DNA from 4 places in the Pantoea sp. SGAir0175 genome. Region 1 is predicted to be linked to each of the others. Evidence: predicted binding sites of a transcription regulator. Region 1 holds the regulator's gene; each other region holds the start of a gene.
The links. Region 1 encodes CRP, which controls carbon source genes, mostly activating them, when cyclic AMP is high. Its sites were predicted from a motif close to ATGTGANNNNNNTCACAT; they were not measured.
Positions count from the first base shown of each region.

Region 2: rbsD (D-ribose pyranase) is a predicted target of CRP. The motif match lies at 1,245-1,262, and genes of this name have one in related genera.
Region 3: C1N56_RS10040 (sugar transporter) is a predicted target of CRP. The motif match lies at 1,724-1,741, and genes of this name have one in related genera.
Region 4: C1N56_RS18570 (PTS mannitol transporter subunit IICBA) is a predicted target of CRP. The motif match lies at 1,403-1,420, and genes of this name have one in related genera.

Region 1 is NZ_CP028081.1:297,803-301,741, reverse strand. It holds gene C1N56_RS01320 (phosphoribulokinase) at 1-745, shown strand, start outside; gene C1N56_RS01315 (OsmC family protein) at 816-1,220, opposite strand; gene crp (cAMP-activated global transcriptional regulator CRP) at 1,525-2,157, shown strand; gene C1N56_RS01305 (YccS/YhfK family putative transporter) at 2,216-3,939, shown strand, end outside.
Region 2 is NZ_CP028081.1:4,097,184-4,101,122, forward strand. It holds gene rbsA (ribose ABC transporter ATP-binding protein RbsA) at 1-736, opposite strand, end outside; gene rbsD (D-ribose pyranase) at 744-1,163, opposite strand; gene C1N56_RS19135 (YgiW/YdeI family stress tolerance OB fold protein) at 1,336-1,731, opposite strand; gene qseB (quorum sensing response regulator transcription factor QseB) at 1,902-2,564, shown strand; gene qseC (quorum sensing histidine kinase QseC) at 2,561-3,892, shown strand; gene kup (low affinity potassium transporter Kup) at 3,904-3,939, opposite strand, start outside.
Region 3 is NZ_CP028081.1:2,171,933-2,175,871, forward strand. It holds gene C1N56_RS10030 (MFS transporter) at 1-1,047, shown strand, start outside; gene C1N56_RS10035 (hypothetical protein) at 1,216-1,467, shown strand; gene C1N56_RS10040 (sugar transporter) at 1,794-2,978, shown strand; gene rhaM (L-rhamnose mutarotase) at 3,031-3,345, opposite strand; gene rhaD (rhamnulose-1-phosphate aldolase) at 3,335-3,939, opposite strand, start outside.
Region 4 is NZ_CP028081.1:3,981,851-3,985,789, forward strand. It holds gene C1N56_RS18560 (putative urea ABC transporter substrate-binding protein) at 1-98, opposite strand, end outside; guanidine-I (ykkC/yxkD leader) riboswitch at 162-256, opposite strand; gene C1N56_RS18565 (DUF3053 domain-containing protein) at 527-1,243, shown strand; gene C1N56_RS18570 (PTS mannitol transporter subunit IICBA) at 1,677-3,611, shown strand; gene mtlD (mannitol-1-phosphate 5-dehydrogenase) at 3,706-3,939, shown strand, end outside.

The DNA.
Region 1 (3,939 bases):
CAGTTTCCATCGCTATACCCGTCCGGAAATGGACATGGCGATTCGTAAGGCGCGCGACCTCGGGCGTCACATCAGCTACTTTGGCCCGGAAGCCAACGACTTCGGCCTGCTGGAGCAGACTTTCCGCGACTATGGTCAGAGCGGACTCGGCCAGTCGCGCAAATATCTGCACACCTACGATGAAGCGGTGCCGTGGAATCAGGTGCCGGGCACGTTTACACCCTGGCAGCCGCTGCCGGAAAACACCGATGTGCTGTTCTATGAAGGCCTGCACGGCGGCGTGGTGACGCAGCAGCATAACGTGGCTGAACATGTCGATCTGCTGGTTGGCGTGGTACCGATTGTTAATCTGGAGTGGATTCAGAAACTGGTGCGCGACACCAGCGAGCGCGGCCATTCGCGCGAAGCGGTGATGGATTCGGTGGTGCGTTCGATGGAAGACTACATCAACTACATCACGCCGCAGTTTTCCCGCACGCACCTCAACTTCCAGCGCGTGCCGACCGTGGATACCTCGAACCCGTTTGCCGCGCGTGAGATCCCGTCGCTGGATGAGAGCTTTGTGGTGATTCATTTTCGCGGCCTGGAGGGCATCGCTTTTCCTTATTTACTGGCGATGATCCAGGGCTCGTTTATTTCCCACATGAATACGCTGGTGGTGCCGGGCGGCAAGATGGGACTGGCGATGGAGTTAATCATGACGCCGCTGGTGCAGCGGTTGATTGAAGGAAAACGTATTGAATAGCGCAGGCTAACGCGCCAGTTTCGCCGGGAGGAGCTGAGATCGGGAGCGCAGGGCCGCGCTCCCGGCTGGATTACAGCTCCACCACTTCGTAGCTGTGCGTTATCTCGACGCCCTTGCCCAACATGATCGCCACCGAGCAGTACTTCTCCGCGGACAGATCCACCGCGCGCGCTACCGCTTTATCGCTCAGCGCTTTGCCGCTGACAATAAAATGCAGATTGATATGCGTAAAAATGCGTGGCGCTTCTTCGCGGCGTTCCGAGGTCAGTTTGACTTCACAATCGGCGACATCGTTGCGCCCCTTTTGCAGAATCGACACCACGTCAATCGCGCTGCAGCCGCCCGCAGCCATCAACACCATTTCCATCGGGCTGGGCGCTTTATCACCGGAATTGCCGTCCATTAATACCTGATGACCGGATGAGGATTCTCCGAGAAAGGTCAGCCCTTCCACCCATTTCACTCGTGCCTGCATTATTCTTTCTCCTGAAGCGGCGGTTTTGCCGCCAGAGTACGCTTTCACCTGACAAACAGCAATGCAGACGCATCCCCCACCTGCTGAAGCGAGACAACAGGAGACAGGTTGCAAAAGCTATGCTACAAACAGTGCTGAAAATATTTTCGTCACGAAAGACGAAAGCGGGACGAATCAAAAGCATCGCTTACGAATCCACCCCCGAATAACTGTCCCTCACGGGAAACGCTGGACGATTTCACCGCCTGACAGGGAAAACTGCCCCCTGTATTTTGGGCACGATTACAACAGAGGATAATAGCGAATGGTTCTCGGCAAACCGCAAACAGACCCTACACTCGAATGGTTCCTGTCCCATTGCCATATTCACAAATATCCATCCAAAAGCACCCTCATCCATCAGGGTGAGAAAGCGGAAACGCTGTACTACATCGTGAAAGGTTCCGTCGCGGTACTGATTAAAGATGAAGAAGGCAAAGAGATGATTCTCTCCTACCTCAATCAGGGGGATTTCATCGGTGAGCTCGGCCTGTTTGAAGAGGGCCAGGAGCGTAGCGCCTGGGTACGTGCGAAAACCGCCTGCGAAGTGGCTGAAATTTCCTACAAAAAATTCCGTCAGCTGATTCAGGTCAATCCGGATATTTTAATGCGCCTGTCGGCGCAGATGGCGCGTCGCCTGCAGGTAACATCTGAAAAAGTCGGCAACCTTGCCTTCCTCGATGTGACCGGCCGTATCGCGCAAACGCTGCTCAACCTGGCGAAACAGCCTGACGCCATGACCCACCCGGACGGTATGCAGATTAAAATCACCCGTCAGGAGATTGGTCAGATCGTGGGCTGCTCACGCGAAACCGTGGGTCGTATCCTGAAAATGCTGGAAGATCAGAACCTGATCTCCGCACATGGCAAAACCATCGTCGTTTACGGCACCCGCTGATTTCTTCTCACCCACGGCGTGATGGCAACATCGCGCCGTTTCTGTTTACGATGAGCTGATGTGGCGTCGAATCATCTATCATCCGGAAGTTAACTATGCGCTGCGGCAAACGCTGGTGCTGTGCCTGCCTGTGGCGCTCGGCTGGCTGTTTGGCGATCTGCAAAAAGGGCTGCTGTTCTCCCTGGTGCCGGCCTGCTGCAACATCGCCGGTCTGGATACGCCACACAAGCGGTTCTTCAAACGGCTGATTGTCGGCGGCGCACTGTTCGCCAGCGGCAGTTTTCTGATTCAGTACCTCACGGCTTACGCTGTGCCGCTGCCGCTGATTCTGCTGGTGTTGCCGCTGCTGGTGGGCGTGACCGGTGAAATCAGCCCGCTGCATGGTCGTTTGCTGCCCGGCACGCTGATCGCCGCCATCTTTACCTTAAGCCTCGTCGGCCGTATGCCGATGTGGGTCCCGCCGCTGCTGTATATCGGCGGGACGCTGTGGTACGGGCTGTTTAACTGGTTCTGGTTCTGGCTGTGGAAAGAGCAGCCGATGCGCGAGACCCTCAGCCTGCTGTACCGCGAGCTGGCCGATTACTGCGACGCCAAATACACCCTGCTGACGCAGCTGACCGATCCGGAAAAAGCGCTGCCACCATTACTGGCGCGCCAGCAGAAAGCGGTCGATCTGATCACCACCTGCTACCAGCAGATGCATATGCTGTCGGCCAGCCGTGATAACAGCCATAAACGCCTGACGCGCGCCTTTCAGGTTGCGCTCGATCTGCAGGAGCACATCTCGGTCAGCCTGCACCAGCCGGAAGAGGTGCAAAAGCTGGTGGAGCAGAGCCACGCCGAGGCGGTGATCCGCTGGAACGCGAAAATCATTTCGGCACGGCTACGCGTGCTGGCCGATGCCATTCTCTATCACCAGCTGCCGGAACGCTTCCACATGGAAAAGCCGCTCGGCGCGCTGGAGAAAATTGCCCGGCAGCACCCGGATAATCCGGTCGGTAATTTCTGCCTCTACCATTTCAGCCGCATTGCGCGCGTGCTGCGCACGCAGAAGCCGCTGTATACCCGCGACCTGATGGCCGATCGCCAGCGCCGCCTGCCGCTGTTGCCGGCGCTGCGCAGCTACCTGTCGCTAAAATCTGCCGCGCTGCGGACGGCGGCGCGCTTTGCGGTGATGCTGATGTTCGGCAGCGCGCTGGCGCTGTTCTTCAATATTCCCAAGCCCTACTGGATTCTGATGACCATCATGTTTGTCAGCCAGAACGGCTACAGCGCCACGCGCGTGCGCATTCAGCACCGCGCGCTCGGCACCTTCGCCGGCTTGCTGATCGCCGCAGCGTCGCTGCGCTTTGCTGTTCCGGAGTCGATTGCCCTGCTGACCATGCTGGTCATCACCCTCGCCAGCTATCTGATCACGCGTAAATATTATGGCTGGTCGATGATTGGCTTTACGGTGACGGCGGTGTATTCACTGCAGCTGCTGTCGCTGAACGGCGCGCAGTTCCTGCTGCCGCGCATGATGGATACGCTGATGGGCTGCCTGATTGCCTTCGCCGGCATGATCTGGCTATGGCCGCAATGGCAGAGCGGGCTGCTGCGCAATAACGCGCACGACGCGCTGGAGGCGTATCAGGAGGCGCTGCGCCTGCTGCTCGGTCCGGAGCAGGCGCCGGAGAAGCTGGCGTATCAGCGCGTCAAGGTTAACCAGGCGCACAACGCGCTGTTTAACTCGCTCAACCAGGCGTCTACCGAACCGGGCTTTAACTTCCAGTATCTGAAAGA
Region 2 (3,939 bases), 340 kb from region 1:
ACTGATCCTCAAGCTTGCGGCCAACCATCATTTCGATCAGGCCCTCTTCGCTCAGATCGTTTACCGCGCGCTCGGCAATAAACTGGCCGTCGCGGAACACGGTGACGTCATCGCAAATCTCAAAGATCTCTTTCATGCGGTGGGAGATATAAACAATGCCGCAGCCCTGCGCTTTCAGCTCATTGATGACGCGGAACAGCGACAGGGTTTCGGTATCGGTCAGCGCATCGGTCGGTTCATCCATAATGATGACCTGCGACTCGAAGCTGAGCACTTTGGCGATCTCCACCATTTGCTGGTCGCCAATCGACAGATCGCCCACCAGCTTGTGGCTGCTGAAGCGCAGATTGAGGCGCTTTAACAGCGCATCCGCCGCGGCATACATCTGTTTCCAGTCGATGCGGCCAAAGCGGTTAACGAATTCACGGCCGAGGAAAATATTCTCCGCGACGGTCAGCTGCGGGATCAGGTTCAGCTCCTGATGGATGATGCCGATGCCGGCTTCCTGAGACGCTTTCGGCCCGGAGAACGTCACTTCTTTGCCCAGCCAGTGCAGCGAACCGGCGTCCATACTGTAGATGCCGGTCAGCACCTTCATCATGGTGGATTTGCCCGCGCCGTTCTCTCCCACTAACGCCATCACGCGCCCGGGATAAACCGCCAGCGACGCGCCGTTGAGCGCCTTCACGCCGGGAAATGATTTTTCAATTCCCCTGAGTTGCAATAACGGTTGCATAGCGGCCTCAGAAAGTGACGCCCGCGCTCAGGATGACATTCGCATACGGAGAGCACTCTCCGCTGCGAATGACCGCCTGACTGCGCTGAGTGTGTTGTTTGAACTGTTCATGGCTGGTGTAACGAACGCTAATCACATTCCCCTGGTGCTGTTGCAAGGCTTCGAGCACGGCGATCAGCTGGCTGTGGAGTTGCGGATTGTGTTGTTGGATCTCCTCCGCTATCAGGGCGCTCTCAACCTGCATCTCCTGCGTGATGACCTCCACCACCTGTAAAAAATCGGGCGTACCGGGCGTCAGCGCCAGATCGATGCGCTGTGGACCGGCCGGAATCGGCAAGCCCGCATCGGCAATCGTCAGCGTATCGGTATGCCCGAGGCGGGCAATCACATGAGAGACTTCAGCGTTTAACAGGCGACCTTTTTTCATTTATTCCACTCCACAGCGAAACGTTTCGCTGTCTGGCAGTGTATTAAATGTACATGGCAACTCAATGACGGCATCACGGAAATGTGATCGCCATCGAAACGTTTCGCCTGGGCCGGGGAAAATTTGAGTTTGGCGGGATGGCGGAGCCCACGACGTGGCTCCGCAGGGGAGGTTACGGCAGTTTACGCACCTGTTTAACGTCCAGTTCAATCGAATTGAAATCCTTATCCAGTTCGCCGGTCAACTCGACCTGATCCTTCGGCGTAATGGTCTGGCCGTTCCAGCGTTTGTGGTCGATCTCCACTTTCATGCTGCCGCTGCTGTCGCGGAACAGATAATCTTCATCGCCGATCTGCTTATCAAGCTGGCCGCGCACGGTGATCCAGCTGTCATCCTTCATCTCTTCGGCCTGCTTGACCGTCACCACACTGCTGTTATCGGCCTTAAAACCGCCGGCTTTAGCCTGAGCGGCTGGCGCGTTCGGGTCGACAAAGCCACCCTGCTGGGCGGCTAACACCGGGGTTGCCGCCAGGGCGATAATGGCGAATAGCGCTGCACTCTTTTTCATTTTTCACCTCATTTCCATGTCTGTGCGGATTACGGGAGCTATTTCACCACAGGGTTCTTAACAGGATCTTAAGGGAAAAAAAGAGGGGAAAAATAAGCCAAAACGGGCGAATGACGCTGTACAAGCGCGCATCTGCTTCGTATAAACCCCCAGATAACCGGGAGAAACGCATGCGCATTTTATTAATTGAAGACGATACGCTGATTGGCGATGGCCTGAAGGTCGGCCTGACCAAACTGGGTTTCAGCGTCGACTGGTTTGTCAGCGGCGAAGCCGGATTTCAGGCACTCAACGCGGCGCCATGGGATGCCGTGGTGCTGGATCTGTCGCTGCCGCAACGTGACGGGCTGGACATCCTGCGCCAGTGGCGTGAGCAGGGCGCGGATGTCCCGGTGCTGATCCTCACCGCACGCGATGCGCTGGACCAGCGCGTGCAGGGTCTGCAACTCGGTGCCGACGACTATCTGTGTAAGCCGTTTGCGCTGACAGAGGTGGCCGCGCGTCTGCAGGCGCTGATTCGTCGCCGTCACGGTCAGCTGCAGCCGGAGCTGCGTCACGGCAGGCTGGTGATGGCTCCCGGCAGCCATAGCGTGATGTTGGATGGCGAACCGCTCAGCCTGAAAAGCCGTGAGCTGGCGCTGCTGGAGCTGTTCCTGCGCAATCCCGGTCGCGTGCTGACGCGCGCGCAGCTGGAGGAGAAACTGTACAGCTGGGACGACGACGTCTCCAGTAACGCAGTCGAAGTGCACATCCACCATCTGCGTAAAAAGCTTGGCAGTCAGTTCATCCGCACCGTGCACGGCATTGGTTACACGCTGGGAGCGGCAGAATGAGTCTGTTCCTGCGACTGGCCATCGGCTTTCTGCTGTTAATAATTCTGTGTGGTGCCAGCGCCACCTTTAGCGCATGGCAGCAGACGCGCGACACCGTTAATGAGCTGTTTGATACCCAGCAGATGCTGTTCGCCAAACGCCTGCTGGCGCTGGATGCCAGTCGCCTGCAGGCCGCCTCGCTGCCAAAAACCAAAGCGATTTTGCGCCACCATCGCGGCGATCAGGATGACGACGCGCTGGCCTTTGCGCTGTTCAGCGCCGACGGCAAACCGCTGCTGAACGACGGCGAAAACGGCCGCGATTTGCAGTTTACAGCGGATCGTGACGGCTTCCACGATGGTCGCCTGCGTGGTGATGACGATCGCTGGCGGCTGCTGTGGCTGACGTCAGCCGATAAGCAGTGGCGCGTGGTGGTCGGACAGGAGTGGGAATATCGTGATGATATGACGCGCGATCTGGCACTGAGCAGTCTGCTGCCGTGGCTGGTGGCCATGCCGCTGATGCTGCTGTTGCTGCTGGCGCTGGTATGGTTTGAGCTGCGTCCGCTGAAACGCCTGACTGCATCGCTACAGCAGCGCGCGCCGGATGATGCCACCCCGCTGACGCCGCAACGCCTGCCGCTGGAGGTGAAGCCGCTGGTGGCGGCGCTGAATGGCCTGTTTGCCCGCATGGCACAGCTGGTCCAGCGCGAGCGACGCTTTACCTCCGATGCGGCGCACGAGCTGCGCAGCCCGCTGGCAGCGCTGCGCGTGCAGAGTGAGGTGATTCAGCTGGCCGGCGATGACGAGGCGATGCGTAACCATGCGCTGCAGCAGCTCGACAGCGGCATCCTGCGCGCCACGCGGCTGGTCGATCAGCTACTGACGCTGTCGCGGGTCGAAGCAGACGATCTGCGCAGCGAATTTCAGCCGGTCCCCCTCGCGCCGTTGCTGCACCAGCTGGTCACTGAACACCAGGCACAGGCGGCAGCGCAGCACACCAGGCTGACGCTGACGGCTGACGCGGAGCCGGTGATGAACGGTCATCCACTGCTGCTGGGTTTATTGCTGCGCAATCTGCTGGATAACGCGCTGCGCTACACGCCGTCCGGCAGTGAGATTCAGCTGCGGCTTAACGCGCGCAGGCTGGAGGTGGTGGATAACGGACCGGGCGTCAGCGCCGATCAACTGACGCGGCTGGGCGAACGCTTCTGGCGACCGCCGGGGCAGGCGCAAACCGGCAGCGGGCTTGGCTTGTCGATTGTGAAAAATGTGGCTCAGCTGCACGGCATCCGGCTGACCTTCAGCGCGGTGCAGCCGCAGGGGCTGCGCGTCACCCTCAGCTGGTGACGCGCGATGCGTCAGATTTCGACCTGAGTACCGAGCTCGATTACCCG
Region 3 (3,939 bases), 1.9 Mb from region 1:
ACGCCTGCCGAAAGCAGTATTTCGCTGTCGCTCTCCACCGGGCTGATGGCGCTGGGCCTGCTGTTCACCGGCCCGCTGTCAGATGCGATTGGACGTAAATCGGTGATGGTGACCGCGCTGATGCTGGCGGCGATTTGTACGCTGATCTCCGCCACCATGAGCAGCTGGCAGGGGATTCTGCTGATGCGCGCGCTGACCGGTCTTTCGCTCAGTGGCGTCGCGGCGGTGGGCATGACTTACCTGAGCGAAGAGATGCATCCGCGGGTCATCGCCTTCTCCATGGGGCTGTACATCAGCGGCAACTCGATTGGCGGCATGAGCGGTCGTTTACTCTCGGGTGTGCTGACCGACTTTTTCTCGTGGCGTATTGCCATTGGCGTCATTGGCTGCTGCGCGCTGGCTGGCGCGCTGATGTTCTGGAAAATTCTGCCCGCGTCGCGCCATTTTCGCCCTGCCTCGCTGCGGCCACGCAGTCTGCTTATCAACTTCCGCCTGCACTGGCGCGACAAAGGGTTGCCGCTGCTGTTTGCCGAAGGCTTTCTGCTGATGGGCGCGTTTGTCACGCTGTTTAACTACATCGGCTACCGTTTACTGAGCGCGCCGTGGTCACTGAGCCAGGCGGTGGTCGGGCTGTTGTCCGTAGTGTATCTCACCGGTTCGTGGAGTTCGCCGAAAGCCGGCGCGATGACCAGCCGCTTTGGTCGCGGTCCGGTGATGACGGGCGCCACGGCAATCATGCTGGCCGGTCTGCTGCTGACCGCCTTTAATTCGCTGTGGCTGATTCTGCCGGGCATGATGCTGTTCACTGCCGGCTTCTTTGCCGCCCATTCGGTGGCCAGCGGCTGGATTGGACCGCGCGCGCGCCGGGCGAAAGGCCAGGCATCATCACTTTACCTGTTCAGCTACTACGTGGGATCCAGCGTGGCCGGCACCCTCGGCGGCGTGTTCTGGCACCGCTACGGCTGGCCGGGCGTAACCCTGTTTATCAGCGCCCTGCTGGTGCTGGCACTGCTGGTTGGCCTGCGTTTACAGGGCCGCAAACTGTAATACCCTTCATCGTTAGCGCGGGACCTCAGCGTCCCGCCTGCTCCGCTGGATTCGAATAATTAGGCATTCGCGCCGTACCACTTAAAACAAAATAGCAATTCATCGCTATAATTCGTTCTATTCCAATAATACATAGACTTATTTTTTACACAGCAATGAGGTAGTCAGATGGAGCTTTACTATTATGTCGATAAGCATGCCGGTTATAACGACAATCATGTGGTGCATGCGAAGGGCTGTCCGTTCCTGCCTTCCGACGGCGGTCGCCGTTTTCTGGGGACTTTTTACACGCCCGGAGCCGCAATCCAGCAGGCGCGTAAATTTTATGCCACTGCGTTGGGCTGCGAACACTGCTGCCCGGTGGGCGTAAAAAAAAATCCGACACACAACTTTAGCGTGGCACTAAAGCATATGGCGTGACTCTGATAATCCTGGTCTGAACCGCACCCGCCCGCACGGTACTCGCCCTCAGCACGGCTAAGCGATTTTTCTATGACAGAAACAGCTGACTTAGCCTGTCCTGGTACGGCAGACTTGCGGGCCGGCAGCACGCTGGCGCAACAACTCCCCATAACCACAGGCTATTTACCACGCTCAGCGCGATAAGAAATATTCAGTGATAAAACCCGGGTTAACGGTTTTCATCGGCTGACTAATGCTCCACAATAGCGGAAATTTGTGATCGAGGTCACTTTACCGGGTGCGTTCCTGCCCCCCTCACTCGTCGTTTAGCCGATTTGAATTCAATGCAATCTACAAACGTTTCCCGTAAAACAGCCTGGCTGCGCGTGGTGCTGCTGGCTATCGCTGCTTTTGTCTTCAATACCACCGAATTTGTGCCGGTTGGCCTGCTTTCGGACATCGCCAGCAGCTTTGCAATGAAAACCGCTGATGTCGGTATCATGCTCACCATCTATGCCTGGGTCGTGGCGCTGTTATCGCTGCCGTTAATGCTGCTGACGCGCAACGTCGAGCGCCGCCTGCTGCTGGCCATCCTGTTTATTCTGTTTGTTGCCAGCCACCTGTTATCGGCCGTGGCGTGGGATTTCACGTCGCTGGTGCTGTCGCGCATTGGCATTGCACTGGCACACGCGGTGTTCTGGTCGATCACCGCCTCTCTGGCGATTCGCGTTGCGCCGGCCGGCAAGAAAACCCAGGCGTTGAGTATGCTGGCCACGGGCACGGCGCTGGCGATGGTGCTGGGCGTACCGATTGGTCGTATTGTGGGTCAGTATCTGGGCTGGCGTACCACCTTTGGTATGATCGGCCTGTCAGCGCTGGTACTGCTGATTATGCTGGTGCGGATACTGCCGCGCCTGCCGAGTGAGCACACCGGTTCACTCAGCAGCGTGCCGATGCTGTTTCGCCGCCCGGCGCTGGTGGCGATGTACATTCTGGTCACCGTCGTGGTGACCGCGCACTACACCGCTTACAGCTATATCGAGCCGTTTATGCAGGTGGTAGCCAGCGCTGATGAGAACTTTACCACCCTGTTACTGCTGCTGTTCGGCTCAGCCGGCATTCTGGGCAGTATTCTGTTCAGCACGCTGGGCAATAAATTCCCGTCCGCGTTGCTGATCGCCGCCATTGCGCTGATTACCCTGTGTATGGGTCTGCTGGTGTTTGCTGCGGTACGCCCGGCAGCGATTACCGTGCTGTGTATTATCTGGGGAATGGCAATGATGATGATCGGCCTGGCGATGCAGGTGCGCGTGCTATCGCTGGCACCGGACGCCACCGACGTCGCCATGTCGCTGTTTTCCGGTATTTATAACATCGGTATTGGCGCAGGCGCGCTACTCGGTAACCAGGTCAGTCTGCATCTGCAGATGGCAGACGTGGGCAACGTGGGCGCAATCATTGGCCTGGCGGGACTGTTCTGGTGTATCGCCATTTTCCGCCGTTATCCGCAGCTGCGCTCCAACGGCTAATGCGTTTCACAGGCAGCGGCGCCCCTGGCGGCACCGCTGCTGACATGGCCGGCTAAGGCAGGAAAAACATCGGCTGCAGGGCTTTGCTCACCGGGCTGTCGTCGGGATTTGATGGCATCAGGTCACGCATTGACGCCCACCAGCGCTGACACACCTCAGTTTGCGCTACAGCCTGCCAGCGCGCTTCGGATTCAATCTCGACGCTGGCAAACAGCAGGTTGCGTTCAGCATCCAGCCAGATCGCGTAGTTATGCGCGCCATGCGCTTTCAGCGTCCGTTCCAGCTCCGGCCAGATTGGCGTGTGACGGCGCTGATACTCCGCATGGCAGTGCGCATAGACCTGCATGACGAACGCTTTACGCAACATCACTGCGCTCCGCCTGCAGCGCCGCCGGCCACGGCTTCACGTTAAAGCGCTCGCCCAGCGCAATCAGCTGTTCAGTGGTGATGCTCTGACGAATGCCGCCCATCGACAGCGCCATGACCACCACCTGCGATGACTTCTCAGCGGTATCAATCAGACCAAAGGTTTCGTCGAGCGTCGGTCCGGCGCCAAAGATTCCGTGGAAAGGCCACATCACCAGGCTATGGCTGGCCATCGCTTCTGCCGTCGCCTGACCAATGCCATCGGTACCCGGTACCATCCAGGGCAAAATGCCGACGCCATCGGGGAACACCACCAGGCACTCGGTGCTGCCCTCCCACAGCAGGCGGGTAAAGCGCGCCGCATCCAGATCCACCACATAGCTGAGCGCCATAAAGTGGGTGGCGTGACAGTGCATAATCACCCGGTCCGCGCCGTGGCTCAGTGCCTTGCGTACGCTGTGTGACTGAAAGTGCGCCGCCAGCTCGGATGTTGGCAACCCTCCGTTGCTGAGCCCCCAGTGAATTTTGTACGACAGCCCTTTGTCATCCACCTGCAGCAGCACCAGACTGTCTGCCGGATCGAGCTGCACGTTGC
Region 4 (3,939 bases), 460 kb from region 1:
CAGCAAAGCTTAAAGGAAGGTTTAGCGGCGGCCAGCGACGGAACGCTGAACAGGGCGACGCTGCAAATCAGCAGCAGGCGCAGACAGGCTTTAATCATGATGATTCCTCTGGCGTTAACGGACGAAAATCAGGCAGGAGGCGGCGAGCAACGTTCTCGCTTTCCTCCCGGGCTTTTTTCCCGCCGTGTAACCGTCAGAGGACGGTCGGTCACTCTCGGACCAGCATCTCGCGATCGGAACCCTAGTGACCCATTGCAAATTGTGTGGCGACGTCGGTTGCCCGCGATCGCTCCTGCATCTGCCAGTAAGCAGGCAATATCAATGCCAGGTTGCTATCAGCCTGAATTACATGCGTTATTGCACAGCGCTGCGCTCGCAGGCAGGCTGCGCTGCACAGTTGTGCAGCAGGCACGCACCAGCGTGAAGCACTGCAGACCAGCCGTTGTACAGCCGGGGCCATTGCACTATTCTTTAGGACCTTTCCCAGCGAATCGAATTTAGCCATCGTCACAACAGGAGTTGAATTATGGCGTCAGGAATTTCCCGCATCTGGATGCGTAGCGGCATGCTGCTGACCGGCGTGCTACTTGTGCTGCAGCTTACCGCCTGCGGCGATAAAGAGGGCGATCAGCGCAAAGCCTTTACTGATTTTTTGCAAAACACCGTGATGCGCAGCGGTGAACATCTGCCCAGCCTGAGCGAAAACCAGAAGCAAACCTTCGGTAATTACGCCAGTGATTACGCCATCCTGTATGGCTTCTCGCAGCAGGTGAATCAGGCGGTGGATCAGGGCATGCGCCCGGTGGTTGATGAGCTGGCGGCCATTCGCGTGCCGCAGGATTACCTGACACGCCGCGACAGCCTGCGCCAGGCGAGCGGCAATCTGAGCGTGCTGACGCAGCAGATTCAGAGCGCCAAAATGCAGGCCGACAGCAGCAAAGCCACGCTGAAGCAGCCGGACGATCTGAAGAAAGTGTACGACAGCGTGTACGCCAAAGTGGTGACGCAGCCAGCCAGCACGCTGATTCCGCTGCTGCCGCAGCTGCAGGCGCTGAGCCAGTCGGCAGTTCAGGCCGGCGATTATCTGCAGTCGCAGGGCGCGCGCGTCAGCTTCAATGACGGCGGCGTTCAGTTCCCGACGCAGGAGCAGGCCACGCAGTACAACACGCTGATGAGCAATCTCGCCAGCAACACGCAGGCGCTGACCCAGGCACAAAATGCCGTACAGGGTGGTTTGCAGTAAGCCGCTCAGCGGGCAGTTCTCCACTGCCCGCTTTTTCAGATTTTCGTCACTTCCTTACATCGCCTTTTTCTGTCAGCACAGAGTGTGATCTGGCGCATTTTCAACCAAAAATAGTTTGTGATCTCAATCACATTTGTGAAACAAACCGGCCCAGGTGAAAGGTGATTTTTGTCACATTTCTACCGCTGTTGCGCGCATTTTTTCGCCAGCGTTGCTTTCTTACAGGGTATTTTTGTGATCAAAGTCACCTTTAATCCCCCTGCCCACCCCAACTTAGCGTGATATGTATCACACTTTTTCCTGACGCTACGCAGTGTAATCAACTAGTGCTAGAGTCCGCGTGCATACAGTAATGCCACGGCCCCCGCCGTAACGTCTTAACAAAAACAAACGCGCTCTCTTATTGCAGCGCGTCTCAATAAGGGGTGGGTTTATGTCCTCATCAGTCAAGGTCAAGGTTCAGAGCTTTGGTCGCTTTCTGAGTAATATGGTGATGCCAAACATCGGTGCGTTTATCGCCTGGGGTATCATCACAGCATTGTTCATTCCAACCGGATGGATTCCTAACGAAACGCTGGCCAAGCTGGTCGGCCCGATGATTACCTACCTGCTGCCGTTGCTCATCGGCTTCACCGGTGGTCGTCTGGTGGGTGGCGATCGCGGCGGCGTGGTCGGTGCCATCACCACCATGGGCGTGATCGTCGGTGCCGATATGCCGATGTTCCTTGGCTCGATGATTGCCGGTCCGCTGGGCGGCTGGGCGATTAAGTCGTTTGACCGCGCGGTTGACGGCAAAATCAAAAGCGGCTTCGAGATGCTGGTCAACAACTTCTCGGCCGGTATTATCGGTATGCTGCTGGCGCTGCTGGCCTTCCTCGCTATCGGTCCGCTGGTAGAAGGTCTGTCACACATTCTCGCCGCCGGCGTAAACCTGATGGTGCAGAACAACCTGCTGCCGCTGACCTCAATCTTTGTTGAACCGGCGAAAATCCTGTTCCTCAATAATGCCATCAACCACGGTATCTTCTCGCCGCTGGGTATCCAGCAGGCCAGCGAAGCGGGCAAATCGATCTTCTTCCTGATTGAAGCGAACCCGGGTCCGGGTATGGGCGTGCTGGTTGCTTATATGATCTTCGGCCGCGGCAGCGCCAAGCAGTCGGCGGGCGGTGCAGCGATCATCCACTTCCTTGGCGGTATCCACGAAATCTACTTCCCGTACGTGCTGATGGCGCCGCGCCTGCTGCTGGCAGTGATCCTCGGCGGTATGACCGGCGTGTTCACCCTGACGCTGCTGAACGGCGGTCTGGTATCACCGGCCTCACCAGGTTCGATTCTGGCCGTGCTGGCGATGACGCCAAAAGGCGCTTACTTCGCTAACATCGCGGCTATCGTTGCGGCTTTCGCCGTCTCCTTCGTGGTCTCCTCGATTCTGCTGAAAACCAGCAAAGTAAAAGAAGAAGACGATATCGAAGCGGCGACCCAGCGCATGAAAGACATGAAAGCGCAGTCAAAAGGCCAGGCCGTTGCCGGTTCACCGGTGGTAGCCGATGCCAGCAGCGTTGACGTCAGCCACGTGCGCAAAATCATCGTCGCCTGTGATGCCGGTATGGGCTCCAGCGCGATGGGTGCAGGCGTGCTGCGCAAGAAGGTACAGGATGCGGGCCTGAGCAATATCTCTGTGACCAACAGCGCGATTAACTCGCTGCCGGGCGATGTTGATCTGGTGATTACTCACCGCGATCTGACCGAACGTGCGATGCGTCAGGCGCCACAGGCGCAGCACATCTCGCTGAACAACTTCCTCGACAGCGCGCTGTACACCAACCTGACTGAGCGTCTGGTGGCGGCGAACCGCAGCGAAGCCCACCGTGAAACGGTACAGACCGCGCTGGCAGACAGCTATGACGACGGCAGCGCGCACCTGTTCAAACTGGGCGCTGACAACGTGTTCCTCGGCCTGAGCGCCAGCAATAAAGAGCAGGCGATTCGCTTCGCCGGCGAGCAGCTGGTGAAAGGTGGCTACGTGCAGCCGGAATACGTTGAAGCGATGCTGGCGCGCGAGCAGCTGACGCCAACTTACCTCGGTGAATCCATCGCCGTGCCGCACGGCACCGTCGAAGCCAAAGACCGCGTGCTGAAAACCGGCGTTGTATTCTGCCAGTATCCGGCTGGCGTGCAGTTTGGCGATGAGCCGGACGAAGTCGCGCGACTGGTGATTGGTATTGCCGCACGCAATAACGAACACATTCAGGTGATCACCAGCCTGACCAATGCGCTCGATGACGACAGCGTAATCGAGAAGCTGGCGAACACCACCAGCGTGCAGGACGTGCTGGATCTGCTGTCTGGCAGCACTGCCAACGCGTAATTCGCGGTTTTAACTTCCCTGGGGCGGGCAAGCCCGTCCCCACTTTCCGGGGCGGACATGCCCGCCCTTTCGTCATTTGATATGGGTCAAATTTATGAAAGCGTTACATTTTGGAGCAGGTAACATCGGCCGTGGATTTATCGGTAAGCTGCTGGCGGATGCCGGTATCGAACTGGTGTTTGCTGATGTGAATCAGGTGGTGCTTGATGCCCTTAACGCCCGTCATGAGTATCCGGTTCACGTGGTGGGCGAGCAGGCGCAGGTTGAAATCGTTACCGGCGTCAGCGCGGTGAACAGCACCAGCGACGACATCGTCACGCTGATCGCT